DNA from 4 places in the Bacillus sp. MN7755 genome. Region 3 is predicted to be linked to each of the others. Evidence: riboswitches for the same ligand, from Rfam matches in the RefSeq annotation. Region 3 holds a riboswitch; each other region holds the start of a gene.
The links. A riboswitch is a leader RNA that binds a small molecule or an ion and turns the genes downstream of it on or off. The one in region 3 is predicted to bind S-adenosylmethionine.
Positions count from the first base shown of each region.

Region 1: linked by a shared signal. The riboswitch ahead of ACYVEC_RS09385 (YezD family protein) and the one ahead of ACYVEC_RS25085 (hypothetical protein) in region 3 are both predicted to bind S-adenosylmethionine.
Region 2: linked by a shared signal. The riboswitch ahead of mtnW (2,3-diketo-5-methylthiopentyl-1-phosphate enolase) and the one ahead of ACYVEC_RS25085 (hypothetical protein) in region 3 are both predicted to bind S-adenosylmethionine.
Region 4: linked by a shared signal. The riboswitch ahead of metI (cystathionine gamma-synthase/O-acetylhomoserine thiolyase) and the one ahead of ACYVEC_RS25085 (hypothetical protein) in region 3 are both predicted to bind S-adenosylmethionine.

Region 1 is NZ_BTRL01000008.1:437,850-445,666, reverse strand. Features, by position in the region: gene ACYVEC_RS09420 (sirohydrochlorin chelatase) at 1-594, opposite strand, end outside; gene cobA (uroporphyrinogen-III C-methyltransferase) at 596-1,372, opposite strand; gene ACYVEC_RS09410 (DUF3906 family protein) at 1,459-1,659, opposite strand; gene ACYVEC_RS09405 (nitrite/sulfite reductase) at 1,670-3,292, opposite strand; gene cysC (adenylyl-sulfate kinase) at 3,438-4,049, opposite strand; gene sat (sulfate adenylyltransferase) at 4,062-5,198, opposite strand; gene ACYVEC_RS09390 (phosphoadenylyl-sulfate reductase) at 5,237-5,941, opposite strand; gene ACYVEC_RS09385 (YezD family protein) at 6,029-6,172, opposite strand; SAM riboswitch class I at 6,245-6,353, opposite strand; gene lysA (diaminopimelate decarboxylase) at 6,470-7,786, opposite strand.
Region 2 is NZ_BTRL01000012.1:373,924-381,957, forward strand. Features, by position in the region: gene ACYVEC_RS14015 (carbon-nitrogen family hydrolase) at 1-768, opposite strand, end outside; gene ACYVEC_RS14020 (pyridoxal phosphate-dependent aminotransferase) at 783-1,961, shown strand; SAM riboswitch class I at 2,026-2,133, shown strand; gene mtnW (2,3-diketo-5-methylthiopentyl-1-phosphate enolase) at 2,198-3,442, shown strand; gene mtnX (2-hydroxy-3-keto-5-methylthiopentenyl-1-phosphate phosphatase) at 3,439-4,098, shown strand; gene ACYVEC_RS14035 (methylthioribulose 1-phosphate dehydratase) at 4,095-4,733, shown strand; gene ACYVEC_RS14040 (1,2-dihydroxy-3-keto-5-methylthiopentene dioxygenase) at 4,711-5,223, shown strand; gene ACYVEC_RS14045 (hypothetical protein) at 5,532-5,807, shown strand; gene ACYVEC_RS14050 (DUF3909 family protein) at 5,854-6,186, opposite strand; gene ACYVEC_RS14055 (NAD(P)-dependent oxidoreductase) at 6,188-7,069, opposite strand; gene ACYVEC_RS14060 (serine hydrolase domain-containing protein) at 7,074-8,034, opposite strand, start outside.
Region 3 is NZ_BTRL01000025.1:166,320-174,353, forward strand. Features, by position in the region: gene ACYVEC_RS25065 (short-chain fatty acid transporter) at 1-864, shown strand, start outside; gene ACYVEC_RS25070 (hypothetical protein) at 905-1,258, opposite strand; gene ACYVEC_RS25075 (NAD(P)H-dependent oxidoreductase) at 1,255-1,830, opposite strand; gene ACYVEC_RS25080 (SWIM zinc finger family protein) at 1,854-2,243, opposite strand; gene ACYVEC_RS25085 (hypothetical protein) at 2,497-2,814, opposite strand; SAM riboswitch class I at 2,855-2,953, opposite strand; gene ACYVEC_RS25090 (hypothetical protein) at 3,076-3,267, shown strand; gene ACYVEC_RS25095 (YwiC-like family protein) at 3,300-4,022, opposite strand; gene ACYVEC_RS25100 (ECF transporter S component) at 4,208-4,909, opposite strand; gene ACYVEC_RS25105 (ABC transporter ATP-binding protein) at 4,882-6,543, opposite strand; gene ACYVEC_RS25110 (energy-coupling factor transporter transmembrane component T) at 6,516-7,394, opposite strand; gene ACYVEC_RS25115 (DUF4430 domain-containing protein) at 7,422-8,034, opposite strand, start outside.
Region 4 is NZ_BTRL01000026.1:156,967-165,000, forward strand. Features, by position in the region: gene ACYVEC_RS26190 (cysteine hydrolase family protein) at 265-786, opposite strand; gene metC (cystathionine beta-lyase) at 944-2,107, opposite strand; gene metI (cystathionine gamma-synthase/O-acetylhomoserine thiolyase) at 2,104-3,216, opposite strand; SAM riboswitch class I at 3,310-3,419, opposite strand; SAM riboswitch class I at 3,623-3,732, shown strand; gene ACYVEC_RS26205 (bifunctional homocysteine S-methyltransferase/methylenetetrahydrofolate reductase) at 3,803-5,635, shown strand; gene metH (methionine synthase) at 5,635-8,034, shown strand, end outside.

The sequences.
Region 1 (7,817 bases), on a different contig from region 3:
TAAACCTGTAAATAATAAATAAGGCAGCACAACGATGTTCTTTTCTTTTCGTTCTACAACTTCCTTTAACTTCTCCTCAAATTTTGGCTCTGCAGCCGCTAAATAACAAACTTCTACTTTTTTAATCTTCTCTTCCGTTTGAAATAAAGAAGCGATCCAGTTTATATCTCTTAATACTTCAGGATCACTACTCCCTCTTGCAACGAGAAGTAACGTCACTTCATTCTTATCTTCCTGTTCAATGCCACTTCCGCTATACACCGATTTAACAAGTGTTTCTGATACACCAAACGGATTACCATAGGTCACTTTAACATTCGAAAATTGATTAGTTAACTTCTCCAATTCAAACGGGATATCTGTTTTCACATGACCTGCCGCTAATAAAAAAACTGGAATAACAATAACCTCTGTAGCACCACGCTTCACACATGTACGGAATCCTTCATCAATAGTTGGACTCGCTAACTCTAAAAAACAAACTTCTTGAATACTTGCCTCTACACGGTTCATGCATGACGTAATAAATGCAACCGCTTCTTCTTTAGCTGCTTTCAAGCGACTTCCATGACATATATATAAGACGGCTTTCATTTTATAACACTCCACTTACTTGATACGTACTTTCTGTCTGTTTCTCAAACCAATGGATTTTTTCTCTAAAACGGACGACTTCTCCAATTACAATCATGCTCGGATTTTGAATTTGTTCTTTTTTCGCAACATCTACAATTGTTCCTAACGTCCCTACAACTGTGCGCTGCATAGATGTCGTTCCACGCTCAATAATAGCAGCAGGCGTCCTTTTATCTTTTCCATGCTTCATCAGTTGTTCACATATGTAGGGTAAATTGCTAACCCCCATATATACAGCTAAAGTCTCTATACCTTTCGCTAAATTTTCCCACTTCACTTCCTCTTCAGCATCTTCTTTCCTATGCCCTGTCACAATAGCAAAACTCGCACTTGCATCACGATGCGTCACCGGAATACCAGCATATGCAGGTGCAGCTATTCCAGCTGAAATACCTGGGACAACTTCAAATGGTACACCTTGCTTTGCTAGCGCTTCCGCCTCTTCTCCTCCTCTACCAAATATAAATGGATCACCGCCCTTAAGCCTCGTTACAACTTTTCCTTTTTTCGCATATTTAATAAGAAACGTATTAATTGTCTCTTGCTTCATCGTGTGATAATTCGGGAGTTTCCCGCAATAAATCAAATCCGCTTCAGGCTTTGCGTATGATAGCAACTCTTTATTCACGAGACGGTCGTATAAAATAACATCTGCCTTCTCAATACACTTCAATCCTTTTACAGTAATTAAATCTGGATCACCAGGGCCCGCTCCAACGATATATACTTTTCCCATCATCTCTCCTCATTTCTACTATTAAAGTGAAACTTCCATCCTTATATATGAATGGAAGTTTTCATTTCTTCATATTTCAATGTTCCTTACTCGTGAATAACAAAGGCTGCGCTTTTTCGAATTTTCTTTTTTTCAAATAAAGCAATCTCCTTTACCTCTGGTAACGGTAAAAAATGTTTTTCAAGTTCAATCTCCGCCATCTTAAATGCCTGTTCTTCACTTTCAGCAACAACAACAATTGGCACAATACTATTTACTAATACAGCTTCAAATCGATATAAATCCATATTGCCCCTCCTAAGACGCTATTACTTCTTCTAACACGTTATTTAACGCTATTTGTAATGTCTCTACACCCACACGGCCCACAAAATCATAAAATGTTTCAGCTGGTAATTTATTTTCTTTGAAATAACTTATAAATGATGCGAGTACATCAGGTAGATCCTCGCCATCTATTTTTCCTTTTAACTTTTGATTATAAGCACCGCCATCTAACAACGTTCCACCTACATATATTTCAAATGCTTCAACGATTCCTTTTTCCTTCGTTTTCATTTTCACACCTTGCAATCCTATGTCAGCGATTTGACGTTGACCACACGAATTCGGGCATCCTACCATATGAATACGAACCGGAACATCGAGTGCAATTTGTGTATCTAAGTATTCGGCAATTTTTCGCAATCTTTCTTTCGTTTCTACTAAAGCAAGATTACAATATTCAATACCAGTACAAGAAACCGCATGACCAATAAACGATTTTGGACTTGCTGATATTGCTTCAAACAACGGTTCATTTAGCAAACCAGTTACATTCTCTGGCGGAACATTCGGAATAATGAAGTTTTGCGAATTACATGTACGAATTTGTCCATTCCCATACTGTTTAGCAATTCTTGCAATTTCAAACATTTCTTCTGCATGTAGGCGTCCTACCGGCACATTAAAACCTACATATTTTAATCCCTCTTGTTTTTGATTTTGAACACCATAAAAGTATCCTGCATTCCAGCCTTTGACTGCACTTTCTCCTTTACTTTGCAATGGTCCTGTATACTCTATTAGTTTCTCTTTAAACTTCTCTGCTCCCCAGTCTGCAACAAGAAATTTCAAACGAGCCAAATGACGTTTTTCACGGTATCCAAAATCACGGAATATCGTAGCAATCCCAATCGCTACTGCCTTCACTTCTTCTGGTAAAACGAATACATCTAATTCATCAGCTAAATACGGACGAGCTGATAATCCACCGCCTACTTTTATATGAAAACCAACTTTTTTCACACCATCTATTTCTTTCGTAGCAGGTGTAAATGCAACACAGTTAATCTCTGCGTTAGCTGAGTTATAAATGTTAGAACTAATAGACATTTTAAATTTACGTGGTAAGTTAGAAAACTCTTCATTATGTTGGAAATAGTCATATACCTCTTTCACAATACCAGTTGTATCAAACAGTTCATTTGCATCAATGCCAGCAAGTGGATTCCCTGTAATATTACGCGTTATATCACCACACGCCCCAGCTGAAGATAACCCAACTCTTGCTAACCTTTTAAAAATATCTGGAATGTGCCCAATTTCCAACCAATGAAACTGAATCGCTTGTCTTGTCGTAATATCTATTACGTCGCGCCCATAATCCTCAGCGATAGAAGCAAGCACTTCTGCCTGTGCATTCGTAATAACCCCTGAAGGAATATTTACACGCATCATAAAATAACCAGCTTCTTTCGGTCTTTGTAAATACAACCCTGCCCATTTGAATGCGTCCCATTCTTCTTTCGGAATAGATTCGAAGCCATTCTCTGCATAGTAAGGAATATCATTAAAGATTTCCAATCCATCTTTTTTTAATTTATTTTTCTCAGTTTGATTTAATTTTTCATTGTTAGCCCATACTTTTTCATAACTCATTTTTTATCCCCCTATATAAAGTGAAACTTTAATCAGTGGGGAGTGTTCATCCTCCACTGATTATTAGTTGAACCAATCGGGCATTTACGGGCAGTTCATCTCCCACCTAACTTCTTTGCCCTAGCCAAATTTTGAGATGGGAGTTTTACTGCCCGGTAAATAGCGGGGTAAAACCACGCTCTTGTAAGTACTTCACGATTTGTTCTGCACATTCTTCAATAGAATACTTGTGCGTTTCTACGATTAATTCCGCTTTCTCTGGTTCCTCATACGGTGAATCGATACCTGTAAACTCTTTAATATCACCTTTTCTTGCTTTTTTATAAAGCCCTTTCGGATCACGTTTCTCACACTCTTCAATTGGACATTTTACAAATACTTCTATAAACTCATCGGCAGCTAATAGATCTCTTACTTGTTTTCGGTCTACTCGAAACGGTGAAATAAACGCTGTAAGAACAACAGTACCTTGATCTACAAATAGCTTCGCCACTTCGCCAATCCGTCTTATATTTTCCATACGATCACTTTCAGAAAAACCTAAGTCTTTATTTAAACCGTGGCGTATATTATCTCCATCAAGTACATAGTTTCCAATATTCTTTTCAAATAGTTTACGAGCAACCGCGTTCGCTACTGTAGATTTACCCGAAGCTGATAAACCAGTAAACCAAATTACAAAACTATGATGCCCATTCTTCACTCTTCTCTCATCTTTTGAAACAGAAGCTGTATGCCAAGTAATATTCGTGTCCATCTCATTCTCTCCCTATTCTGTTACTACTTCTTTTTTCAAACCTTTAATTAGTACTTCCACTACTTCTTTACGACTAAATGTACTTGGCGGAACTTCACCGTTTCTTAATAATTCTCTTACTTTCGTACCCGATAAAATAACATGATCCTCTTTCCCGTGCGGGCATGTTTTCGTCGAAGCCATCGCTTCACATTTCGCACAGTAAAAACTATGTTCAAAAAATAACGGTGTAATCCCTAACTCTTCCACTGTAAATTTTGTAAAAATTTCTTGCGCTTCATAAGTACCGTAATAATCTCCTACCCCTGCATGATCACGTCCTACAATAAAGTGGGTGCATCCAAAATTCTTTCTGACTAATGCATGAAATATCGCTTCCCTCGGTCCTGCGTAACGCATTGCTGCAGGAAATACACTTAAAAAGACACGATCTTTCGGATAATAGTTTTGAAGTAATACTTCGTAGCTTTCCATTCTTACATCAGCAGGAATATCGTCCGACTTCGTTTCTCCAACGAGCGGATTTAAAAAGAGGCCATCTACAATTTCAAGAGCAGATTTTTGAATATATTCATGGGCACGATGTACCGGATTTCTCGTTTGGAATCCAACTATCGTTTTCCAACCACGTTTTTTAAATTCTTCCCTCGTTTCAATTGGATCTAAATGATAAGAAGGAAACGGATTATTTTCAAAACGTTTTGTAAGAATAATAGCTCCTCCAACGTAAACGTTAGGTCTTTCGTATAATTTTTTCACTCCAGGATGAGCCTCATCCGTCGTTTTATACACTAATAACGCTTCTTTTTCCTTATCAGGCACAAAAACATCTTCTATTTGAATAACACCATATACATTTCCACCGTTAACAAGTTTTACTTCCTCTCCAGCTTTTAGAGTCTCTGCAACTTCTTCTATAACTGGTAATGTAATTGGTATACTCCAAACGCTCCCATTTGCTAAACGAAGCGTTTCTACAACCGAATCATAATCTTTCTTTCCTAAAAAACCAGTAAGCGGGCTATATCCCCCTGTCGCTAATAGCTCTAAATCACTTAACGCAATGTTATCTAGTTGAATTTCTTTTTCAATTTGTGATACGTCGTATGTCTCGTCTATTCGATTTATTAATTCGTTTACTGTACTCATTTTCTATACCCTCTCTTAGCTTTATTTTCAAATTCATCTTATTGGTAATGAAGGCCACATTCTGTTTTCACTTTCCCAGCCCATCTACCATCTCTCGAATCGCCACCCTCTCCTACAGGCAGCGTACACTTCTCACACCCAATACTTGGATATCCAATATCATGCAATGGGTTATACGGCAAGCTATGTTTGTATACATATCGCCATACCTCTTTCCACGTCCAATGAATGAGCGGACAAACTTTAATAGATTGAAAGCGATGATCGTGATTTATAAACCTTGTATGCTTACGGTTTTCTGATTGTTCCCTTCTCAATCCTGATATCCACGCTTTTTCATTTGCCAATGATTCTTCTAAAGGTAAAATTTTTCTAATCTTACAACAAAGATTGGGATTGTTTTCCCACAGCCTATCACCATGCAATTTTGCTTGTTCATCAAGTGTAAGTTTTGGCTGTTTTTCTATAATATTCAATGAAGGAAATCGTTCCCGCACTTTTTGAATTAATTCATACGTTTCTTGAAAATGTACGTTTGTATCCAAAAATACAACTTTAGCAGATGGATTTACTTGGTTTATAAGATGCAGTAATACCATACTTTCCACTCCAAAGCTACATGCGTATACAATTTCATCTTTATACTCTTTATAAGCCCAACTTAATACTGACAGCGCGCCTTTCGTTTCATCTTCTTCTGAAAATGAAACAGCATTTTCTTCCCACGTTTCATACGTCAACATGTTTTTTCCCCCTGTAAAAGCAAAAAGACGGTTTTAACCTAATAAAATAGGTTAAAACCGCCTCTAGTTTTTCTAGTCAGCGCTTTTTTACTTTAAACGTACTTTTTCACTTTTTTCTAATTGAATGACTTTTCCATCTTGCACAACAATTGTAATTGAACCATATTTCATATCAGCAAGCATCGCTTGAATTTTCTCAGATACTTCCTCATAATGTTCCCGTACACTCACGCGAACAGCCCCCCTTTTTATTCATAAAAAAAATCTTTCCCATTTCGAAAAGACTGTTCGGTAATATATTTTACCTTATCTTTCAAAATGGATTCCATTTTGCTGGATTTAGCACCTTGCTTTCTATAAGCAGGTTGCCGAGCTTCGTCGGGCCAGTTCCCTCCGCTTCTCTTGATAAGCTTTGTATTTGTATTTTATCATAATTCTGATTTTTTTCAATCCTAGTTTTCCGATATATTTTAATTATTTTATTTTATAAAAAAGGAATTGCCCATCCGAACAACTCCTTTTCCCCATTTAAACAAGTTCTTTAATACGTATGCGATCGTTCCCAATAATATTTTCATATGTTTCGCGCTCTACAACAATTTGAGATGTTCCACCTTTTGCAAAGACGACGGCTGGTCTTCGAATACGGTTATAATTATTTGCCATTGAGTACCCATATGCTCCCGTACAAGAAACTGCTAATAAATCGGCAGAAGCAACTTTCGGTAGAGTAATATCCCAAATCAACATATCTCCACTCTCACAGCACTTCCCAGCAATCGAAACGATTTCCTCATTCTCATCATTCCCTCGATTTGCTAACATAGCTTCATAACGAGCGTTATATAAAGCTGGTCTTAAATTATCAGTCATCCCACCATCCACTGATACATATTTCCGAATACCAGGAATGTCTTTCACAGATCCGACTGTATAAATTGTCGTTCCAGCATCACCTACAATACTACGGCCTGGCTCAACCCATATTTCTGGCAATGGATAATTATATACTGTAAATTGTTCTCTCACTGCACTTGTTACAGCTCGCACATATGTCTCAAGAGTTAATGGTGTATCTGACTCTGTGTAGCGTATTCCGAATCCTCCGCCCACATTTAGCACTTTTACTACATAGTTCGTTCGCTCTCTCACTTCTTCTAAAAATTGATGAAGAACTTCAATCGCTCGAACAAATCCAGCCGTTTCAAATATTTGCGATCCGATATGTGAATGAATTCCTAACACATTATAATTTGATTTTTGTAAAGCAAGTTCAATGGCTTGCATCGCTTGACCATTTGAAACGCCAAATCCAAATTTCGAATCATCTTGACCTGTTGTAATATATTCATGTGTGTGTGCCTCTACTCCAGGCGTTACACGGATTAATATGTTCACAAATTTCCCGTGTTGCACTGCTAAATCATGCAAAATTTCTAATTCCAAGAAATTATCTACGACAAAACAACCAATATTCGCCTGAAGAGCCATCACGATCTCTTCTTCTGTTTTATTATTGCCGTGAAAATGAATACGCGATGCCGGAAATCCTGCTTGAAGCGCAGTATATAATTCCCCTCCAGAAACAACGTCTAATGACATATTCTCTTCACGAGCTACTCGGCACATCTCCATGCACAAGAACGCCTTGCTTGCATATGCTACTTGATAAGAGAACCCACTTTCTTTAAAAGCACGATGAAACGCGCGGCACTTTCCTCGAATTGACTCTTCATCGTATACATAAAGCGGTGTTCCGTATTGTTTTGCTAGCTGCGTCGTATCGCACCCTCCAATTTCTAAGTGTCCTTGCCCATTGATTCGGCTTGTGCCGTGTAAATACATTTGAATTCCTCCCTTATTTCCTCTAAAACTC
Region 2 (8,034 bases), on a different contig from region 3:
TTCTTCTTCATTCGCTTCTACAACAACTTCGCCCCAAGGGTCGACAATTAAAGAATGACCGGCAAACTCATTATTCGGATCTTTTCCTGCCCTATTACATGCAACAACATAACACTGATTTTCAACTGCTCTTGCTTGCAATAACAAACGCCAATGTGCTAAACGAACTAATGGCCATTCTGCTACAACAAATAAAACTTTTGCACCTTTAGCAGTATGAACGCGCATCCACTCTGGAAAACGAATGTCATAACAAATTGTGCCGGCACACTCTACATCATCTAACTTAAATTCACCTGTACTATTTCCAGCGATTAAATATTTATGTTCATCCATAAGCTGAAATAAATGTACTTTACTATATTCATTGACTAGTTCTCCTTTATTAGTTACAACATACATTGTATTTGTAACACCTTGTTCTGTTTGCTTTGCTATAGAACCACCAACAATATGTACACCATATTGTTTCGACCATTCTATCAACTTTTCTTTCGTTTCCAATCCATCCCTATCTGCAATTTCAGAAAGTCTCGTTAAATCATAACCTGTTGTCCATAGTTCTGGTAAGACGATAACATCTGGTCTTTCCTTCATTGCTTCGCTTATTTTATTTTTAGCATTCTCAATATTTTTTTCTACATCTCCAAAGACAATATCCATTTGAATACATGCGACTTTCATTTTTTCAGCCCCATTCTCATTTTTTTCTTTACAAAATACTGGAAAGATTATATCATTTGTCACTAGAATTGTAACAACTTTCAAAAGAGGTGGAAAGTATGAAATTATTCCAACCTTCTGAGATAGTAACATCATTGCCAACACAATTTTTTGCTTCACTTGTTGCAAAAGTTAATAAAGTCGTTGCAGCTGATCACGATGTTATTAATCTAGGTCAAGGTAATCCAGATCAACCAACACCGCAGCATATCGTAAAAGCTTTACAAGATGCTGCAGAAAAGACCATTCATCATAAATATCCGCCATTTCGCGGACATGAAAGTTTAAAAGAAGCCGTGGCAACATTCTATCAACGTGAATATGATGTAGTAGTAAATCCAAAAACTGAAGTTGCTATTTTGTTTGGTGGAAAGGCTGGATTAGTAGAATTACCAGTTTGTTTTACAAACCCTGGTGATACTATTCTCGTTCCCGATCCAGGCTATCCAGATTATTTATCAGGAGTTGCTTTAGCAAAAGCACAATTTAAAACAATGCCGCTTATTGCAGAAAATAATTTTTTACCAGATTATACGAAAATTGATGACTCTATTGCCGAGCGTGCAAAATTAATGTTTTTAAACTATCCAAATAATCCTACAGGTGCTACTGCATCAAAAGATTTTTTTGATGAAACTATTCATTTTGCTAATAAACACAATATATTAGTTGTTCATGATTTTGCTTACGGTGCTATTGGGTTCGATGGTCAAAAGCCTGTTAGTTTCTTACAAGCAGACGGTGCCAAAGATACAGGAATCGAAATTTACACATTATCGAAAACTTTCAATATGGCTGGCTGGCGTATCGCTTTTGCTGTAGGGAATGAAAGTGTGATCGAAACAATTAACTTATTACAAGATCATATGTATGTTAGTATTTTTGGTGCAGTTCAAGATGCTGCCCGCGAAGCACTATTAAGTTCACAGTCTTGCGTAATAGACCTTGTAAATAGTTACGAATCTCGAAGAAACGCTCTTATTTCAGCTTGTCACTCAATTGGTTGGAATGTAGACATTCCAACAGGTTCATTCTTTGCATGGCTTCCTGTACCAGAAGGTTATACATCTGAGCAATTTTCTGATATTTTACTAGACAAAGCACACGTTGCAGTTGCTCCTGGTGTTGGATTTGGTGAACATGGCGAAGGGTACGTCCGTGTTGGTCTCTTGCATACAGAAGATAGATTACGAGAAGCCATTAATCGAATTGATAAATTAAATTTTTTCAAAAAATAATTGACAACGCGAATAATATCTGACAAAATTCAGTTATCTTAAAAATTTAAACATTTCTAAATACTTCTTATCAAGAGCAGGTGGAGGGACGAGCCCGACGAAACCCGGCAACCGATCTACATAATTGTAGACACGGTGCTAATTCTCGCAGCATTACGCTGACAGATAAGGAGCTGGTTATAAAAAAACCTCTCCTTAGCTGAGAGGTTTTTTTATTTAACTAGGAGGTTTTAACAATGAGCGGAATAATAGCGACGTATTTAATCCATGATGATTCACATAACTTAGAAAAAAAGGCCGAGCAAATTGCACTCGGATTAACAATTGGCTCTTGGACCCATTTACCAAATTTATTACAAGAACAATTAAAACAGCATAAAGGCAATGTCATTCATATTGAGGAATTAGCTGAACAAGAACATACCAATTCGTATTTACGAAAAAAAGTAAAACGCGGGATTATTAAAATCGAATATCCGTTATTAAACTTCAGTCCAGATTTACCAGCGATTTTAACGACTACCTTTGGAAAGCTATCACTTGATGGCGAAGTAAAATTAATTGATTTAACTTTTTCAGATGAGTTAAAAGAGCATTTTCCTGGTCCAAAATTCGGGATAGATGGTATTCGAAACCTTTTACAAGTACATGAGCGTCCCCTTTTAATGAGTATTTTTAAAGGAATGATTGGACGAAATATTGGGTATTTAAAAACGCAATTACGCGATCAAGCAATTGGTGGTGTAGATATAGTAAAAGATGATGAAATATTATTTGAAAATGCATTAACACCTCTTACGAAACGCATTGTATCGGGAAAAGAAGTTTTACAATCCGTATATGAAACATACGGACATAAAACGTTATATGCCGTAAATTTAACAGGACGAACTTTTGATTTAAAAGAAAATGCGAAACGTGCAGTGCAAGCTGGAGCTGATATTCTATTATTTAACGTATTTGCTTACGGACTAGATGTACTACAATCACTTGCAGAAGATGATGAAATCCCAGTTCCTATTATGGCACATCCTGCTGTAAGTGGTGCTTATTCAGCATCCAAGTTATATGGAGTTTCATCTCCATTATTACTCGGAAAGCTACTACGTTATGCTGGGGCTGACTTTTCATTATTCCCATCTCCATACGGAAGTGTTGCGCTAGAAAAAGAGGAGGCTCTTGCTATCTCAAAATATTTAACTGAAGACGATGCATTTTTCAAGAAGAGCTTTTCTGTTCCGTCTGCTGGTATTCATCCTGGTTTCGTTCCCTTTATTCTACGAGATTTCGGTAAAGATGTTGTTATTAATGCTGGTGGCGGAATACACGGACATCCAAATGGGGCGCAAGGCGGCGGTAAAGCTTTCCGTGCTGCAATTGATGCTACTTTGCAAAATAAACCACTCCATGAAGTAGATGACATAAACTTGCATAGTGCACTACAAATATGGGGAAATCCCTCTCATGAGGTGAAATTATGAGTATTCAAGTATTTTGTGATTTTGATGGCACGATTACAAATAATGATAACATTATGTCCATTATGGAAAAATTCGCACCACCAGAAGCCGAAGAAGTAAAGAATAGAATTTTATCACAAGAGCTATCTATTCAAGAAGGTGTTTCTCAATTATTTCAATTAATACCTACTAATCTGCACGATGAAATTATTCAATTTTTAATAGAGACTGCTGAAATTCGTAATGGTTTTCATGAATTTATACAATTTGTAAATGAAAATGACATTTCTTTTTACGTTATATCAGGTGGAATGGATTTCTTCGTCTATCCACTCTTACAAGGACTCATTCCTAAAGAGCAAATTTACTGTAATGAAACTGACTTTTCAAGTGAATACATTACCGTTAAATGGCCTCATCCTTGTGATCATCATTGTCAAAATCATTGCGGATTATGCAAATCATCTTTAATCCGTAAATTAAGTGATACGAATGACTTCCATATTGTGATTGGAGATTCAATTACTGATTTACAAGCTGCAAAACAAGCAGATAAAGTATTTGCCCGTGACTTCCTTATTACAAAATGTGAAGAGAATCATATTGCTTATACACCTTTTGAAACATTTCATGATGTTCAATTTGCATTAAAACATTTGTTGGAGGTGAAATTATGAAACAACTGTTTCGTCAATGGTTTGACTTAAGCGAGATAAAAAAAGAATTAACAACACGAAATTGGTTTCCAGCAACGAGTGGTAATATTTCTATAAAGGTTAGTCATGAGCCACTTACTTTTCTTATTACAGCAAGTGGTAAAGATAAAACAAAAACGACTCCAGATGATTTTCTCCTAGTAGATCATCTAGGGGTTCCCGTATTAGAGACTGAATTACGCCCTTCAGCAGAAACAATCTTGCATACGCATATTTATAACAATACGAATGCTGGATGCGTACTTCATGTTCATACAACTGATAATAATGTCATCACAAACTTATATAGTGATACCGTCACCCTTCAAAATCAAGAAATTATTAAAGCTCTCGATATTTGGGAAGAAGGTGCAACAATCCACATTCCTATTATTGAAAACCATGCCCACATCCCAACGCTTGGAGAAACCTTCCGAAAGCATATACAAGGAGATTCGGGAGCAGTATTAATCCGTAACCATGGTATTACCGTGTGGGGCCGAGATAGCTTTGATGCAAAGAAAAGATTAGAAGCTTATGAGTTTTTATTCCAATTTCATATAAAACTATTATCAATTCAAGGAGGCGTTTCTAATGGCGCAAATTCGTATTCATGAAGTAAATACTCGCATTGAAAATGAAGTGGAAGTATCTAAATTTTTACAAGAGGAAAGTGTTTTATATGAGAAATGGAATATTTCTAAACTTCCTCCTCATTTAAATGAAAATTATTCGTTAACAGATGAAAACAAAGCTGAAATATTAGCTGTGTTTTCAAAAGAAATCGCTGATGTTTCAGCACGTCGAGGTTATAAAGCACATGATGTAATTTCACTTTCAAATAGCACACCTAACCTTGACGAATTATTAATTAATTTTCAAAAAGAACACCATCATACTGATGATGAAGTTCGCTTTATTGTTAGCGGGCATGGCATCTTTGCTATTGAAGGCAAAGATGGGAAATTCTTTGACGTTGAACTTGAGCCAGGTGATCTCATATCTGTTCCTGAAAATGCAAGACATTATTTCACCTTGCAAGATGATCGTCAAGTTGTAGCTATTCGTATTTTTGTTACAGCTGAAGGCTGGGTTCCAATCTATTAAGGTAGTTAGTTGAATAAAAGGAACTTGGATCCCCTTTTCCAACCTTTTATTCACTCTACATATATACATCCTCCTATGGAACAGGCTTATTTCAAAAAATGAAATAAGCCTGATTTTTTATTTTCTCAAACGTATGAGTCCTTCTGTTCAAAAACAATCTTCTCCTTCTATTTTTTAAGTGTATTTCTTAACACTTTTTGAACATTTATTGAACTTTTTTTGAATTTTTTCTGAAAATTCTGTTTTGTATATGATATACTACAAATAACTAAGAAGGAAAAGAATATCGCAAACAGAGGGGGATAATCATGAGTTTACTTATCGCACTTATACTAGGGGTTACGTGTGGAGCACTTCCTGTTATTCTAGGAGCTATTATGGAAGAGTTAGAAGTTGGTGTTTTAGGTTTTGTTGCATCTTGTGTAAGCGCTTTACTTTTTGGTTTGTTCGGCGCTATTCCTGTTTCAATTCTGTCTGCATTTTATATAATACGCCATGCTCGTGCAAAACAATTTGGTCCTAATCACATCGCGCAAGTTATTCCATTCCCAATTGAACGATGCCGCCGTGCTTCTAGCTTATAATTATAAAATTAAATATAAATAAATAAAAGTCCTCAAATGAGGACTTTTATTTATTTTCTTCTAGAAATTGAAACAATTCTTGTAAATGTAGGACATCTTCACTATAGCTAACAGATACGTGGCATATACCATCAATCTCTGCTTGCATATAAAGATTAACTCCATCTTGATCATATTTCAATGCCAAATAAAACTCCATTTCTTCTAGCATCTTTTTTGAAGTTCGAATAACGTAATGCCCTTTCTCATCTCTTCCATATTCGAATTTCGGTTCAAAATCATATTTTTGTTTAAAAGCTTCTTTTTGTTTTTCATTAATTTGTACACAAGTTGCTCGTTGTACAGCATCAATCATCTCATCAAATTTTTGAAGATCCATCTCACTTACCCCCTATGTATTTTTTGTATAACACTTGTGTTCCGCTATCCTCTTCCCCGTCTTTCATTAACTCTTCATACAATTCCTTCGCCAAACTTAAACCCGGTACTGGTAATTTTAATTTTTCAGCCTCATCTAAAGCAATCTTCATATCTTTCATAAAATGCTTTACATAAAATCCTGGTTCAAAATCTCCCTTTAACATTCGAGGAGCTAAATTACTCAATGACCAACTACCTGCTGCCCCAGTAGAAATACTCTCTAATACTTTATCGGGATCTAATCCAGCTTTTTTCGCATAAGCAACTGCTTCACATACCCCAATCATATTAGAAGCAATCGCAATTTGATTGCACATTTTTGTATGTTGTCCACTTCCAGCTGGTCCTTGCAACTGAATATTTGTTCCTAGTTTTTCAAATAACGGTAAACATTTTTCATATATTTCTTTCGCGCCACCGACCATAATTGCGAGTCTTGCTTCTTTCGCACCGACGTCTCCTCCAGATACAGGCGCATCTAACGTATATACATTCTTTCTTTTACCAGCTTCATTAATACGCTTTGCCAATGTTGGTGTAGATGTCGTGAAATCAATTGCGATTGTTCCTTCATTTGCATTCTCCAAAATCCCATCTATCCCAAAATACACTTCTTCTACATCATGTGGATATCCAACCATAGTCATTACAACATCAACTTGCTTTACTAACTCTTTCGGTGTATCACACCAATTTGCACCATCTTGCACTAAAGAGTCTGTCTTCGCTTTCGTTCTATTATATACATATACTTTATGACCATCTTGCATTAAATGATGAACCATACTTTTTCCCATTACTCCAATACCGATGAAACCTATTGATAAATTTTTATTTTCCATTTTCTCATCCCCTTTGTTCTAATAAATCACTTACCATCTTTCGGAACTCTTTATTAAAATCATCATCCATACTATTTTTCACATTTGAAAATAAAATAACAAAAGTCCCTTTTTCTTTATTAAAATTATTGAAAGTGTTCCAACCAGATAGTACACCATGATTATGAAAATAATCCGGATATATGTAAAAACTAAATGCATATTTTCGTTCTGTTGACGGTGAAAACATCACTTGTATACTTTGTTCAGAAAGAAGTTTCCCATTTATAATCGCTTCGTCTAACTTCTTCATATCGCCAACTGTTGTATACATCTCACCGCATCCATATAACCAATCCATTAACAATTTTTGTGCAGGTTCAAGTACATTCTCTTTCTTTACATATCCTTTAGTAAAATGCTGATCTCCCTGAGCCATATTTCCCATACCGGATTCATGCATTTCTGCTTTAGTAAATATATTTTCTTTTATGTAATCTCCTAAAGGTTTTTTTGATATGCTTTCTATAATGTAGGCAAGCACCATATAATTATAATCTGTATATTTCCAACCTGTGCCTGGTGGAAATTCTAATTTTTGGCTTCCAATCCAATTTACTAAGTTTATACGAGAAGCGGCATTCACTTTCCCTTTTCCGCTTTCTGGTAAACCTGATGTGTGTGTTAACAAATGATATAAAGTAATATTTTTATCTACTGGAAAAGAGGGAATATATTTATTTACATTATCTTGAATATTTAGCTTCCCTTGTTCCTGTAGCTGCAAAATAGATGTGGCCACAACTGTTTTCGTAATAGAACCGACACGATATTTCGTTTGAGGTGTATTCTCTATCTTATTTTGAACATCAGCATACCCATATCCTTTATTCAATATAACATGCTCTTTATCTGTTACTAAAACTGTTCCATTAAATTGCTTTCCTATTAAATATTGATCTAACTTTTGAGATATACTAGCATAA
Region 3 (8,034 bases):
TTAGCAACAGGCGGCGAAACGTTAATCAAAACGACAGCTGGAAGTATTAAAGAAGCGATTCCTATAACTGAAACGTTATTCTCACCATACGCTCTCGTTCCAGTTATTATCTTTTTAGTTACGATGCCTCTCATTAATAAGGCGATGCATCCAGATGAAAAGCATACGATTACAGTGGATCCTAGCGTGTTCCATGAGGAAGCTGCGGCTCAAGAAGTAGAAAAAAATACGTTCGCTGAAAAAATGGAAAATAGTATCATTATTACACTTTGCGTTGGATTGTTAGGTCTCATTTATATTTTCAATTACTTTTATACGAAAGGTTTTAACCTTACTCTCGATATCGTGATTTTTATGTTATTAATTGCTGGTCTTATTTTTCACCGCACTCCAATTCAATATATTCGTGCTTTTTCAGATTCTACGAAAAGTGCTTCTGGCATTTTACTTCAGTTTCCGTTTTATGCAGGAATTATGGGGATGATGATTGGAGCAAATAGTGAAGGACTTTCACTTGGAGGAGCTATTTCTAATTTCTTTATTAGCATTTCAAACGAAACGACTTTCCCGCTCTTTACTTTTTTAAGTGCTGGCATCGTTAATATTTTCGTTCCATCAGGAGGCGGTCAATGGGCAGTGCAAGCACCAATTATGATTCCAGCTGGTGCTGAACTTGGTGTACCTGCTGCAAAAACAGCAATGGCAATTGCTTGGGGCGATGCTTGGACGAATTTAATTCAACCTTTCTGGGCATTACCGGCATTAGCGATAGCCAGTTTAGGCGCTCGTGATATTATGGGATTTTGCGTTGTCAACTTACTATATGCAGGATTTATCATAAGTCTATGTTTCCTATTTATTTAAACGAAAAGCTAGTTTTATACTAGCTTTTTTACATAATAAATTATTTATTTCCCATGCAATTTATAATACCTCTCCACTCTATATCCGTAAGAAGTAATGCCTCGCATGAAAAAAAATCTTCACATACTTTTTCAATCAGATGTGGATTTTCCCTCAAGAAATTCCACTGTAATACTTTAGGAAGAAAATGTATTTCATATTCCTTACTTCCCCGTACTACTTCATCAACTTCTCTTTCACAAATTCCCCTTATTAAATAATCATTTCTTAACTCTATTTGAATTTGCTGAAATATTGCGCTACATTTTTTCAATTGAAGTAAACACGTAATATACGTTCGTAAAAGTTCGTTATCATACCCACAACATTTTATAATACGTTCCATTTCATTCATAATGTACGAGCCTTTTCTTCTATTTGTAATAACCACTTTTCCCGCTTCTCTCGTTTACTCGTTTTCACAGATTGAAAAACTGACCGTTTTATATCGCGAATTCCGCAAAAACGTAAAACACCTCTCTTCATCATAATCCAATCTGCTGATCGATATAATAGTGCGACATACCATAACGGTGAGTCTAATGTATTAATTACCCACGCCTTCTTACCTTTCAATAACCCTTTCGGCAGAGCACCTTCATATTTATAAGCAAATCCAGCTACGAATATGCGATCAATAAACCCTTTTAAAATAGCCGGCATCCCCCACCACCATATTGGATAAATGAAGAGAAGAGTATCCGCTTCTTCCACTAACGTTCTGTACCGAGCTGTTTCTTCTTCATTTACTAAATCACGCCTTTTCTTCTCTTCATTAAAAACAAGGACTGGATCAAATTGTTCTTTGTATAAATCAAGTACAGTAACTGAATGATTTGTTTCCTGTAGTCCTTTTTGCACATGCTTTAAAATCGCCGCGTTAAAACTTGAAGGACTAGGATGAGCGTATACAATTAGTACATTCACTGCCAAACAACTCCCTCTATAAGTTAAAGTTTCCCCTTCTTTAACATCTTCTCTACAATTTGCACGTTTTTCGAACTTTGCAACAAACGATTTAATACTGTGATTAACTCTTCCTTTTCTAAATCTTTCAGTTTCTCTTTCACCTTACTCTCACCAGCATCTTGAATATCATAAACAACTGCCGCCATATGCTTGCAAAGATTCTCATACGGACACTCGCAGCTACTTTCTGTAAAATCTTCAAGATCAATAATCACTTCATAGTTTCCTGCATTTCCAGTAACGAAAGCAAATACTTTTTTGTCTTGTATTTCAACATCTTCTACATGTCCTTCTTCATAATATTCATAACCTTTATCCATAATGTATTTAGGAATCCATTTCGTTATATCATGTAATAAGTAAGCGTACATAATAGCACCGCTTCCTTTAATTCCCTTTTGACTTCCACAACCCCTGCATGTTATTCTAATAACTGTCAAATAGCAAGTCTATGTGACAAAACGACTGACACCTATTCGGCGAAGGTGTCTCTTTTCATTTGCAGCCGATATGAAGTGCCTCTTTCAGGCACATTCAATCTTTGACACTACACACTCAACACCATTCCCTGTATCAGGCTGCTTAAGCAGTCTTTTACTCTACATACTTCAAAAAAAAGAGAGCTTAGCTCCCTTTTCTCGCCTTATAAAATACCCCTTTTTCAGTATAGAGATATTCATCAGCTAATGTAATTTTCCCATCCAGTTTCAGTTCATCTAATAGCCTTGATAAATAAAATTGATGTAACATCTTTTTCGTGAATTTTCCTTCATGATGCGAAACGATATGTTCTTGAATATCTAACAATGATATCGGCTTATCTTGCTCTATCATATATTCATAAACTGTACTACGCAGTTTTACGTATTTTTCGAGTGTCACAGTAATGCGCAACCCCTTTCTTCTTAATATAAATTTTCGTAATCGGTTTTTTTGCAACAAAAAAACCTCTCCGATAAGAAGAAGTTACGTATATATCTTCGTCTTATCTCCCAGAACAAATATGTTCTGCTGGAATTAGCACCTGCATCGCGGTTGCTGGGTTTCATCGGGCCAGTCCCTCCACCTCTCTGGATAAGAAAATATTCACTTAAAACCTACTATACGTAATTTCACTTTAATTGTCAAACAAATATAACAAATTATATTTTTTTCCTTACTGTTCATACTATATATATATGAGTATTCAAGGAGGATTATGAAATGCATCAAAATGCTCGCGGATATGTACAAGATTCTTTTCAATCGTTACAAGAAGCAAAACATTGTTTAGAAGAAGCACTACAGACTGTTGAAAAAGATTTTAATCGCGCTCGTATTGAGCAATCCCTTTATGCGATCGAACAAGCTATTCAACGCTGCGATTACACCGTTCACATTTTAGAACAAGATTGAAAAAACTTCCCATCAATTGATGGGAAGCTTTTTCAAATGGCATACTTCATAATTATTGCCGTTATGATTAAAAAATATACAGAATTAACAATTTCTAAAATCCCTACTTTTATAATTGAAATTTTTTTGCCATACAATATAATTGCTCGAATGACACTTGGTATAAAAATAAGAGAACACCACGGATTGATAGCAAATACGATAATCGTTAACACGATATGATAACCCCAAGATATAAAACGATACTTCGGATTATTTTTCTCACGAATCATCGTTTTCACATAAAACGTACTTCCTAAAAAATATAAAAATGAAATAAGCGCAATAAATACTGCTGTTTTATCTAGAAGCTTCATTGAAAAATAATAACTAACTAAACCACCTATACAGAAAACAATAATTGCACTAATGTCATTTAGTAATGCTCTTTCATTCTTTTGACGAGCGTAATACATATTTACTATAAATAAGGGAATCATTACCGCTACGAATAAAAGAATGCGCCATTCATATAATAGAGAAATCATCCCAAATACGAAAGCGATGATAAAATATACAATCGAAGCATGTAAATACTCTTTTTTTCGTTTTTGTTTTATGTACATAAGAAATGGATACGTAGCTAAATAGATAAAGAACCAAGCTAAAAACAATGGGATATGATACATAGTAGGTTTCCCAAGAATAACACTTAATAGAAATGGTATAACAAGCATGGCCCATGCACCATGTTGCTTCGGAATAACTAACTTCATTAACTATACACCTCCCTTTTGAAAATAGTTCTCACCTATTATTATACAAATAATTTTATATAATAGCCGACGTATATTGAATCGATTTTTTGACAAATAAAAAATGCTCCTTACAATATGTAAGAAGCATGAAAGAGGCAAACGAATATGTAAGTCGCGACCCTACCTTATATGAGTATGCTTTTCTATGCCATGTTATGCTTATCTAATATGCCGTATTTCCTTTTAAATCTTGTAAGAATCGTAATCCAAGAAGTACTAAATAATAGTAAGAACACAACATTCGAAATCGCATGGCTCAAATCGAAATAAAAACTTGCTATATAATATGAAATGACAGCTTCCCACGTTGCTTCACGTATAAAACCGAGAAGCCCCCAGAAATTCATGATCCAGCCAAATAAAAAGCCCACGAAGAACCCATATAGTAGTCTCCCCCATAACTTTTTCATTAAAAATGTATTGCGAAGTAAGCCTGCTATAAAACCAATCATACCCCATGAAAACATTTGCCACGGTGTCCACGGACCTTGTCCTAAAAAAATGTTAGATACGATGGCCGCTGTTGCCCCGATCATAAATCCAGTTTCGCTTCCAAACACAATTGCAGAAACGATAATTACAAAAGAAGTCGGTTGTACACTTGGTAAAATAGAAAATGGTACGCGGCTAACTGCTGCAATTGCCGCTAATACGGCAACGAGAACAATTTCACGTGAAACAAATGCCTTCCTTTCAAAACGGATATAGAAAGGTAACATAATAACAACTAATAAAAACAAACTACTTAACAGGTAATAACCGTCCATGATAAGTGTAGTAAAGAGTAATGTGCCTATTATTACTGCAAAAATACATATTATGAATGCAACATATCGTTTGGACACGCTTCGTACACATCCTCCCACGTTAATGCATATGGCAATTTTTTTCGAATGAATCGGTTAATAGATGTTGTATAAAAGAAGTTACCACTAAAAAATTCTTTCGGTGCATCATTCATATTAACTGCTCCGTCAAATAACATCATACATTGATCCACGTATTTCGCTGCAAACTCAATATCATGCGTTGCCATTACAATTGTTGTCCCTTCTTTTTGCAATTTCCTAAATAGCTCTCCTACTCTTTCTTTCTTCCACGGATCTAATCCCTTTGTCGGTTCATCTAGTAATAATAAAGTTGGCTTTGATAATAATGTTGTACATAACGCGAGTAATTGTTGCTCTCCCCCGCTACAATCATGCGGATGGCGCTCTTTAAGCGAATACAACCAAAACTGTTTTAGCTTATCTTCTGCTATTTCTTTTCCTTGTTCTCCGTATAATTCACGCGCTCGTTCATAAACCTCATCCCACACTGTATCAAATGTAAAATGATAATACGGATGCTGTGATACATACCCGATCCTTTTAAATCGTTCTTTCGAATCAATTTTATGTATCACTTTCCCATTCCACTTTACTTTCCCTCTTCTCGCTTTTTGTAATCCAGCTAAAATCGTTAACAGTGTGGACTTACCCGTACCATTTTTCCCAACAAGAGCCACCCATTTCCCTTTTTCAATCGAAACTGTTAAATCTCGTAAAATAAGCGGACTGTTTTTTTCATATTGAAAAGAAATATGCTCTGCATGTAAAATGACTTCTTGCTTTTCACTTTGTGCTACTGGCTCGTTTACATATGACATCACTGAAAAATTATTCATTTTCATTTGTGCTTCTCGCACTGTAAACGGAATATCTTTCGCATTCCACTCTAAAAACAATCTTGGAATTTGCGGAATAAATGGACGGAACTTTTCTACTTCCCACATATTCGCTATAACCGCTTTAGGACTACCGTCATACACGATTTGACCATTATTCATACAAATAACACGCGTAGCAAGTGGTATCACCTCATCTAAACGATGTTCACTTAAAACAATCGTAATGCCAAGTTCTTCATTAATACGTTTTAACAACCCTAAAAATTCTTTCGCAGCAATTGGATCTAATTGCGCCGTTGGTTCATCTAGTAATAATAATTTCGGCTGCATAACTAATACCGCAGCTAAATTGACGAGCTGCTTTTGCCCGCCAGATAACGTATGAACAGATTGGTGCAATAAATCTTGAAATCCTAAGAAGCTAATAAGTTCAGCTATTCTCTTTTGAATAATATGTGATGGTAACCCGATATTTTCTAAAGAAAATGCTAATTCTTGAATGACCGTATCCATTACGAGCTGATTCTCTGGATTTTGAAATACCATACCAATTTCTTGGGCAGATAACAAATCCGGTACATTTTCTAATAAAGTACCATCATAATATGTATCTCCATTACGCTTACCGATTGGAAGTAATTCCTTTTTAAAATGTTTTAATAAAGTCGTCTTTCCAGATCCTGACCCTCCGGCAAGTGCAATAAACTCTCCTTTTTGAATAGAAAGAGAAATATGCTGTAACGCTTTTTCGTTTTCATCAGCATATACAAATGATAAATTGTTTATTTCTGCATGCGCCACCATATCCATTCCCTTCCTTCCATTATGATTGGTAAACTAATAAACATCGTAAATACGACAAACATCATCCCATCGTATTGCTGAAATAAAAAAGATTCGACTTTCGGATAAATGATTAACTTTCCTCCGCCATACGTACTACATATAATAGCAATTATAAATAGAATACTTAAATAGCTGAGCGTGTACCAATCGCGTCTTTCCATTCTATAACGAATATATGTCGTACGCTTCGTTACACCAAATCCACGAGCTTGCATAGAATCTGCCGTTTGCAGTGCATCCTCTAATGAACAAATTAATAATACTTGCAATAATTGCATACCACTTTTCACGCGTTCAACAATGGAACCTGCATCTACTTGTACACCTTTCGTTTTTTGGACGAGTGTTATTTTCTGTAATCGTCTCATAAACAAAGGAACAAATCTCACTGTAATCATCGTTAACAATGCTACTTTCGGTGAAATTCTAGAAAACAAATATAAAAATTTATGACTTGAAATAATATCATTATACGAAGCAAACGTAAACATAATCGCAACTAGTAATAACCCCATTACTAGTCCAAACATAATTGCCTCAAGTTTAATACGGCTATCACCTAACCAAAATAATGTAGTTCGGCCTCTATGCGTGAATAACGAATTAAATAAAATGACCATAAAAAAGAAAACGATTGTACTCGGTAACATCTTTCTTATCTTTTCGCTATTCCCTTGCATCACATTTAAAATAACAATTAATAGTATTGCCCCAATTAAAAAAAGAGGATGAAGACACATCATACATAGTATCATCACCCCGATATAATAGAAAAAATTCACAAAAGGATGTAAAGAAGAAAAACTTATTTTCATAGTCCTTTACCGAATGCCTTTCTTAATTTAGTATACATACACCCATTCGATTGTATCTCCTGGCTTCACTGTAACTACACCCGCACTATAGTTTGGAAACGAACCGTTCACACGATATTTCCAGCCACTCTTATCATTTACATCCATTTCATATAAATCATTAATCCCTTTTACATAAATATCACCTTTAGAGCCACTCGCATCCACATCTAATCCTGTACGTTGCAATACTTTATACACTGTATCGCCTTCTTGTACATCCATCTTTTTCGCACCTAATAAGTATCCTTTATTACCTTTTACTGAGATCGTAACTTGTTTTGCTTTAGGTACTGGTACTGGTACTGGTACTGGATCTGGTTTTGGTTTTGGTGGTTCTGGCTTTGGAACAGCCGGAGTCGGTATCGTTTTCTCCTCTTTATTTGGATCAACTTTTTGCTCCTGCTTCGGTGTTTCTTTCGGCTGATTCACAACCTTCGCTTCTTCTTTTACTTCTTGCGCTTTCGGTTGTTCCTGTTGCTTCTCTTCTTGTGCTTTTTGCTGTTCTGGTTGCTTATTTACAGCTGGTTGTTCTTTCGGTTGTTCCTGTTGTTTCTCTTCTTTCTTTACTTCTGGCTGCGCCTGCGGCTTTTCTTCTACT
Region 4 (8,034 bases), on a different contig from region 3:
AATGACATTTTTGGGTGAAAATTTCGATGCGTTTTAAAAATTGAAAGATATAGATATATTTGTAACACAATCTTACCATGATTTTCTTATTCTTTCAAATGAATATACAAAATTTTTAAAATAATAAGATAAAGGAATTATAATGTAATATCTAGAATATAAAACAGGTTAAAAAGAAAAGAAGCTGAATGTAATCAGCTTCTTTATAGTGATAATAAAATGTTTGAGTATAGCTGATAAATCTTAGAATTACCAAGACATTAGTTATGTATTCTTGATTTCTTCTTTCATCAATTTTAAAAATCTGTGGTTCCATATATTTTCATAAAAATCAATTGTCTCTTTTGCGGACATAAATGGATTATTTAGCGTAGAGGTGGCTTTCTGTACCATGAAGTTTTCGTATCCAAGTCCATGAGCAAATTTAATTGTAGCATCCATGCAGTACTCTGTTTGGGCGCCACAAAATTCAATATGCTGTACAGATAATTGGTCTAAAATTTCTTTTAAGTTAGTTTTATAAAATGAATTTGCATGTGTTTTTCTCACAAAAAAATCTTGTTCTTGAACATCTAGATCAGCATGAATAGCCCAAAGTTCTCTTTCAGGTACTAAATCATCATCACAATGTTGAACGAAAATGATTGGTTTGTTTGATTTTCTGTATGAAGAAATTCTTTTATTTACTTTTGTAAGTAAATTTTGTAGATCGAATAAATGTTCTTCGCTATAACATACTCCATTTTGTAAATCGATAACGATTAAAACATCTGCACAAGTATCCATTATTTTTGCCCCTTTTATTTCTTAATATATCAATTAATTTATTACTTGGAAATAGATGGTGCCCTATCGTTTTTTATGAACTATACGAAAAGTAAAAAGTATACTCGAAAACATAAAAAGAAGATATGAAAATTTAATTTCATATCTTCTTTTCTCTCTATGCATTTACAGGCTCTTCTACATAAGAAAGGGCATTTTCAAAATCGGATATTAAATCATCAACATTTTCAAGGCCAACAGATAAACGAAGTAATGAATTAGAAATCCCTCTTTCATCACGAGCTTCTTGCGACAATGCTGCATGTGACATTTTAGCTGGGTAGGAAAGAATTGATTCGACAGCCCCTAAACTAACTGCAAAGACAGGTAATTTTACTTTTGATAAAAATTGGCGGAGTGCATCTTCTGATTGTAAAGTGAAAGATAGGACAGCTCCGGCTGATGTAGCTTGAGATTGTTGAATATCAAATCCAAGATGTGTTTGTAAGCCAGGATAATAGACGTTTTGAACTTTAGCGTGTTCTTGTAAATAATGTGCAATTTTATTGGCGTTTGCAGCTGAATGCTCAAGGCGTACATGCAATGTTTTTAGACCGCGAAGTACGAGAGAACAATCTTGAGGTCCTAAAATAGCGCCGAATGCATTTTGTAAAAATCCAAGTTTTTGAGCAAGTTCGGCATCTTTTACGACCGCTAATCCGGCAGTAACATCACTATGACCAGCAATGAATTTTGTAGCACTATGAAGAACGACATCTGCTCCAAGTTCAAGCGGTTTCTGGAATAGTGGTGTCAAAAATGTATTATCAACAAAGGTAAGAGCGCCAATAAATTTTGCAAGCTTAGAAACAGCGCGAATATCTGTCACCTTTAAAAGCGGGTTAGAAGGTGTTTCTACATAAAAGAGCTTTGTATTTTGTTTAATGTTGTGCTTTATTTCTTCTAAATTAGTCATATCAACAAATGTATGTGAGACACCGTAACGGGAGAGTACTTCAGTTATCATTCGGTGAGTGCCTCCATATACGTCTTCTGAAATGAGTACGTGATCACCTTGTGAAAGAAGGAGGAATGCAGTAGAAATTGCTGCAATGCCTGATGCAAATGCGAATCCTTTTGTTCCGCCCTCTAATAATGCAATGATGTCTTCAAGAGCTTCACGAGTTGGATTACCAGACCTGCTATAGTCATATTTCCCGAACGTATCTACATCAAACTGATGGAATGTTGATGTGTTATAGATGGGAACGTTAACAGATCCTGTTTGTGGGTCATGTTTATATTGGTTGTGTAGTAAAAGTGTATCTATAGAATAACTCATATTCTTACACCTTCTTTTACAAGTTTAATGGCATGCTGTAAGTCTTGAATTAAATCGTTACTATTTTCAATGCCAACGGAAAATCGAAGAAGACGATTACATACACCGTTTGCTGTTCTGATTTCTTCAGGAATATCAGCGTGTGTTTGTGTTGCTGGATATGTCATCAAACTTTCAACACCACCGAGACTTTCAGCAAATGTAATTAAGGATAAGGATTGTAAGAATGGATTAATCCATGTTTCATTTTTAAGACGAAATGAAATCATGCCGCCTCTTCCAGGATAAAATACATCTGTCACCCCGTCCTCATCATTTAAATAAGCAACAACTGCTTTTGCATTTTCTTCATGTTGTCTCATGCGAAGAGCTAACGTTTTCATACCACGAATTAATAGCCATGAGTCAAATGGGCTTAAGACCGCACCAGAGGCATTATGATAATGAGCGATTTCCTCACAAAGTTCCTTTCCTTTTGCAACGACAAGTCCGCTTAGTACATCGTTATGTCCTCCTAAATATTTCGTTGCACTATGAAGTACAATGTCGGCACCTTCTGTTAATGGCTGCTGTATATAAGGCGTGTAGAATGTGTTATCTACAATAAGAAGTAGTCCGTGTCTTTTCGCTACAGTTGCGACAGCGGCAATATCAGTAACTTGCATTAATGGATTTGTCGGAGTTTCTATGAAAATAGCTTTCGTTTCAGTGGTGATAGCTTGCTCAATTTGTTTAATAGATTGTGTATTTACGTATCTACATCGAACGTTCCACTTTTTTTCGTGCTCAGAAAATAATCGATAAGTGCCCCCGTATAAATCTTCAGATACAATAAGTTCGTCTCCGGAGCGGAATAGGGAGAGGACGAGGAGAACAGCTGCCATCCCTGAACTACAGGCATAACCTTGTTCGCCGTATTCTAAATCTGCAATTGCCTGTTCTAAAAGGCCGCGAGTTGGATTACCAGTTCGTGAATAGTCAAAACCAGTAGATTTACCAATTCCTTCATGACGATAAGCGGTTGAGAAATAAACAGGTGGGTTAACCGTTCCTGTTGTAGTTTCGCTACGATTTCCGATTTGTGCTAGTTTTGTTTCAATTGTTGACATGTGAAAATTCCTCCTTTTTAAATTAACAATTAAGTGAATGTAAAATAAAAAAAGCCTTCTAAGAAGAAGGCTTTCGGTTTGAATAGAGTCTTCTTCTCATCTGTCAAATCTTTCACAATTTGCTGGAATTAGCACCTTATTAACAAATGTTAATGGTTGCTGAGGCGTCATAGGGCCAGTCCCTCTACCTCTCTAGATAAGAATGTTCGTATGAAATTTTATTATGTTTTTAACTTTACAACAAAAGATAATTGAATTGCAACTTTATTTTAAATAATTTTTATTTTTCCGCAACTGTCATTGACTTTTGCATTTGTGCGTGCTAAATTTATTGAAAAATTAACAAACATTGTTAAAAGGGGAACGCATTTCCTTTTAGCTACATAAATAAAATAATAAAGACAAACTCTTATTAAGAGCGGTGGAGGGAAAGGCCCTGTGAAACCCGGCAACCTTCAAACGAAATGTTTGAAACGGTGCTAATACCTGCAAAACGAATGTTTTGCATAATAAGAGGAGGAACAATTATGTCCCCCTCTTCAAAGTGAAGAGGGGGTTTTTATATTGATAGAAATGAGGGAGATTTGTGAAATTACTAGATTTATTATCAAAAGGAATTGTAATAGGTGATGGTGCGGTTGGGACGTTATTACATTCACATGGTTTGCAAAGTAGTTTTGAAGAATTAAATATATCCGATCCAGATTTAATTATATCGATTCATAAGCAATATGTAGCTGCTGGGGCAGATGTGATTCAAACAAATACGTACGGAGCAAATGAAGCGAAATTACGTATGTATGGTTTAGAAAATCAAGTTACTGAAATTAATAGAGCGGCAGTAAAACTGGCGAAAGCATCTGTGACAGATAGAAATGCAATTTTAGGAACAATTGGCGGTATGAAACATATTGGAGCCGTTACAACTACTGATATGGAAAGAGAATTTATGCTACTTGAGCAGGCAAGTGCTTTACTAGAAGAACAGGTTGATGGACTACTATTAGAGACTTTTTATGATGAGTTTGAATTACTTCATGCTGTTCAGGTGCTACGAAAACAAACGAATATCCCAATTGTAGCTCAATTAGCGTTACATGAGGCAGGTACGACTCAAAATGGAAATGATGTAAATGAAATCTTAAAACAGCTTTTAGATTACGGTGCAAATGTCGTTGGATTGAACTGCCAACTAGGGCCACTTCATATGACGGAAGCTTTTAAAATGATATCGATTCCGCAAAATGGTTACTTGTCAGCATATCCAAATGCAGGTCTTCCAAATTATGTGGAGGGACGTTACGTATATGAGGGAAGTCCGGCTTATTTCGAAGCGATGACACCGAAATTTATTGAGCAAGGTATTCGGTTATTGGGCGGTTGTTGTGGTACGACTCCAGAACATATTGAAAGTATGAAACGGGCTACTCTAAATGTTACGCCTGTAATAGAAAAGGATACGATTCAAAGACCGAAAGTAGTTCATACACACGAGAAACGTTCGAAAGCTCATGTCACTTTAGCGGAGAAAGCAAAAAAACAAACGACAGTAGTAGTGGAATTAGATCCACCGAAAACGTTAGATACACAGCGGTTTTTTGAAGGGGCGAGAGCATTGAAAAGAGCTGGGGCGGACGCTATTACTCTAGCAGATAATTCATTAGCATCGCCTCGCGTTTCGAATATGGCAATGGGAGCATTATTAACGAAGCATGATATTCCCGTATTGACGCATTTAACGTGTAGAGACCATAACGTCATCGGGCTACAATCTCATTTACTAGGCTTATCAGCATTAGGTATGGAAGAAGTGTTAGCTTTAACAGGTGATCCAGCACGCGTCGGTGATTTTCCAGGTGCCACTTCTGTATATGATTTGTCCTCTATTGAGCTCATTAAAATGATTAAAGAAATGAATGATGGGCGCTCTATTTTAGGGAAATCAATAGGCCCAGCAACAAGGTTTTCAGTGGGAGGTGCGTTTAATCCGCATGTAAGACATTTAAAAGCAGCGGTTAAGCGAATGGAACGGAAAATAGATGCTGGAGCGGAATACTTCTTAACTCAGCCGATTTATGATATCGCGTTAATTGAAGAAGTGTATGAAGCAACAAAGCATTTGGAACAACCTATTTTTATTGGGATTATGCCATTAATAAGTAAACGGAATGCAGATTTTCTTCATTTTGAGGTGCCGGGTATTACACTTCCTGAAGAAATAAGAGAGAGAATGGATGGGCATGAAACGAAAGAGGCAGCAATTGAGGAAGGGATTCATATTTCACAAGAATTGATCGATGCGGCGATGAAATATTTTAACGGCATTTATCTTATTACACCATTTCTCAAATATGAAATTACAGAACACCTTGTTAAATATGTGAGAGAAAAGCAAGAAGTGAAAGAAGGTATTAATTGATGAAATGTATAGAAGAGAAATTACAAAATAACATTTTAATATTAGATGGTGCAATGGGAACAATGATTCAGCAAGAGGACTTAACAGCGGAAGATTTCGGAGGTGAAGAGTACGAAGGCTGTAATGAATATTTAGTAGAAACAAGACCAGATGTTATTTTAAAGATTCATAAAGCTTATATTGAAGCCGGAGCGGATATTATTGAAACAAATACATTTGGGGCGACAAATATTGTATTAAGTGATTATGCGTTGTCTCATTTAGACGAGGAATTAAATGAGAAGGCAGCGAGTTTAGCAAAGCAAGCTGTTATAGAAAGCGGGAAGGAAGTATATGTTGCGGGAGCAATGGGACCGACAACGAAAGCGATTAGTGTTACTGGTGGTGTGACGTTTGAAGAATTAATTGAAGCTTATACAAGGCAGGCAAGAGGATTACTGAAGGGAGAAGTTGATGTATTACTCGTTGAGACGAGTCAAGATATGCGTAACGTGAAGGCTGCTTATATTGGAATTCAAGCAGCTTTTGACGAACTAAATAAAATTGTACCTATCATGATTTCAGGAACAATTGAACCAATGGGAACGACTCTGGCTGGGCAAACAATTGAGGCTTTTTACTTATCGGTAGAACATATGAAGCCATTATCTGTTGGATTAAACTGTGCGACTGGTCCGGAGTTTATGAGAGATCATATTCGTTCACTATCTGATTTGTCGGAGTGTTACATTTCTTGTTATCCAAATGCAGGTCTTCCTGATGAAGATGGACATTATCATGAATCTCCATCTTCTCTCGCTGAAAAAGTGAAGCGATTTGCTGAAGAAGGATGGGTTAATATTATCGGTGGTTGTTGTGGCACAACACCAGAACATATAAAAGCAATGAAATCTGCGTTAGATTCGCTTAAGCCGCGTGAACATCATGAACGAGAAGGGCATGGGGTTAGTGGATTAGAGGCACTGCAATATGATGATTCTATGAGACCGTTATTTGTAGGTGAAAGAACGAATGTTATTGGGTCACGTAAATTTAAAAGATTAGTAGCAGAAGGTAAATTTGAAGAAGCTGCTGAAGTCGCAAGAGCACAAGTGAAGAAAAATGCTCATATTATTGATATTTGTATGGCAGACCCGGACCGGGATGAAATAGAAGATATGGAAAACTTCTTGGCAGAAGTTACGAAAGTGTTAAAAGTACCGATTATGATTGACTCAACAGATGAAAATGTGATGGAGCGAGCTCTTACTTATATTCAAGGAAAAGCTGTTATTAATTCAATTAATTTAGAAGATGGAGAAGAACGATTTAAAAAAGTGACACCGCTTCTTCAGAAATATGGTGCAGCTATTGTTGTAGGAACAATTGATGAAGACGGTATGGCAGTAAGTGCGGAACGAAAACTTGAAATTGCGAAAAGAAGTTATGAGTTATTGACGAAGAAATATGGTATACGTCCGTCAGATATTATTTTTGATGCACTTGTATTTCCAGTAGGTACAGGTGATGAAGAATATATTGGCTCAGCGGCAGCAACGATAGAAGGGATTCGCCTTATTAAAGAAGCATTACCAGAGTGTTTAACGATTTTAGGTGTAAGTAACATATCATTTGGTTTACCACCAGCTGGACGCGAAGTATTAAATTCCGTCTTTTTATATCATGCAACGAAAGCAGGATTAGATTACGCGATTGTGAATACGGAAAAATTAGAACGCTATGCGTCAATTCCTGAGGAAGAAAAACGTCTTGCAGATGCATTACTTTTTGAAACAACGCAAGAGACGTTAGAAAAATTTACAAATTTTTATCGCGCGGCAAAAAAGAAAGATGTCGTTATCCAAGAAACATTAACTCTTGATGAGCGACTAGCAAATTATATTGTAGAAGGTACGAAACAAGGGTTACACGAAGATTTAAGCCTCGCACTTACAGAAGGAAGAAAACCTTTGGATATTATTAATGGCCCACTTATGACAGGAATGGATGAGGTGGGACGATTATTTAATAATAATGAGCTTATCGTTGCTGAAGTATTGCAAAGTGCTGAAAGTATGAAAGCTGCTGTAAGCTATTTAGAGCCACATATGGAATCTAGCGATAGTGCAAAAAAAGGGAAAGTATTATTAGCGACTGTTAAAGGTGATGTGCATGATATTGGGAAAAATCTCGTTGAAATTATTTTAGCGAATAACGGATATGAGATTATTAATTTAGGAATCAATGTACGTTCGGATCGAATTGTTCAAGAAGTACAAGAAAAGAAGCCTGATATTATAGGTCTTTCTGGTTTGTTAGTAAAATCGGCTCAACAAATGGTAACGACTGCAGAAGATTTAAAAGCGGCGGATATTGATATTCCGATTGTTGTAGGCGGGGCAGCGTTAACGAGAAAGTTT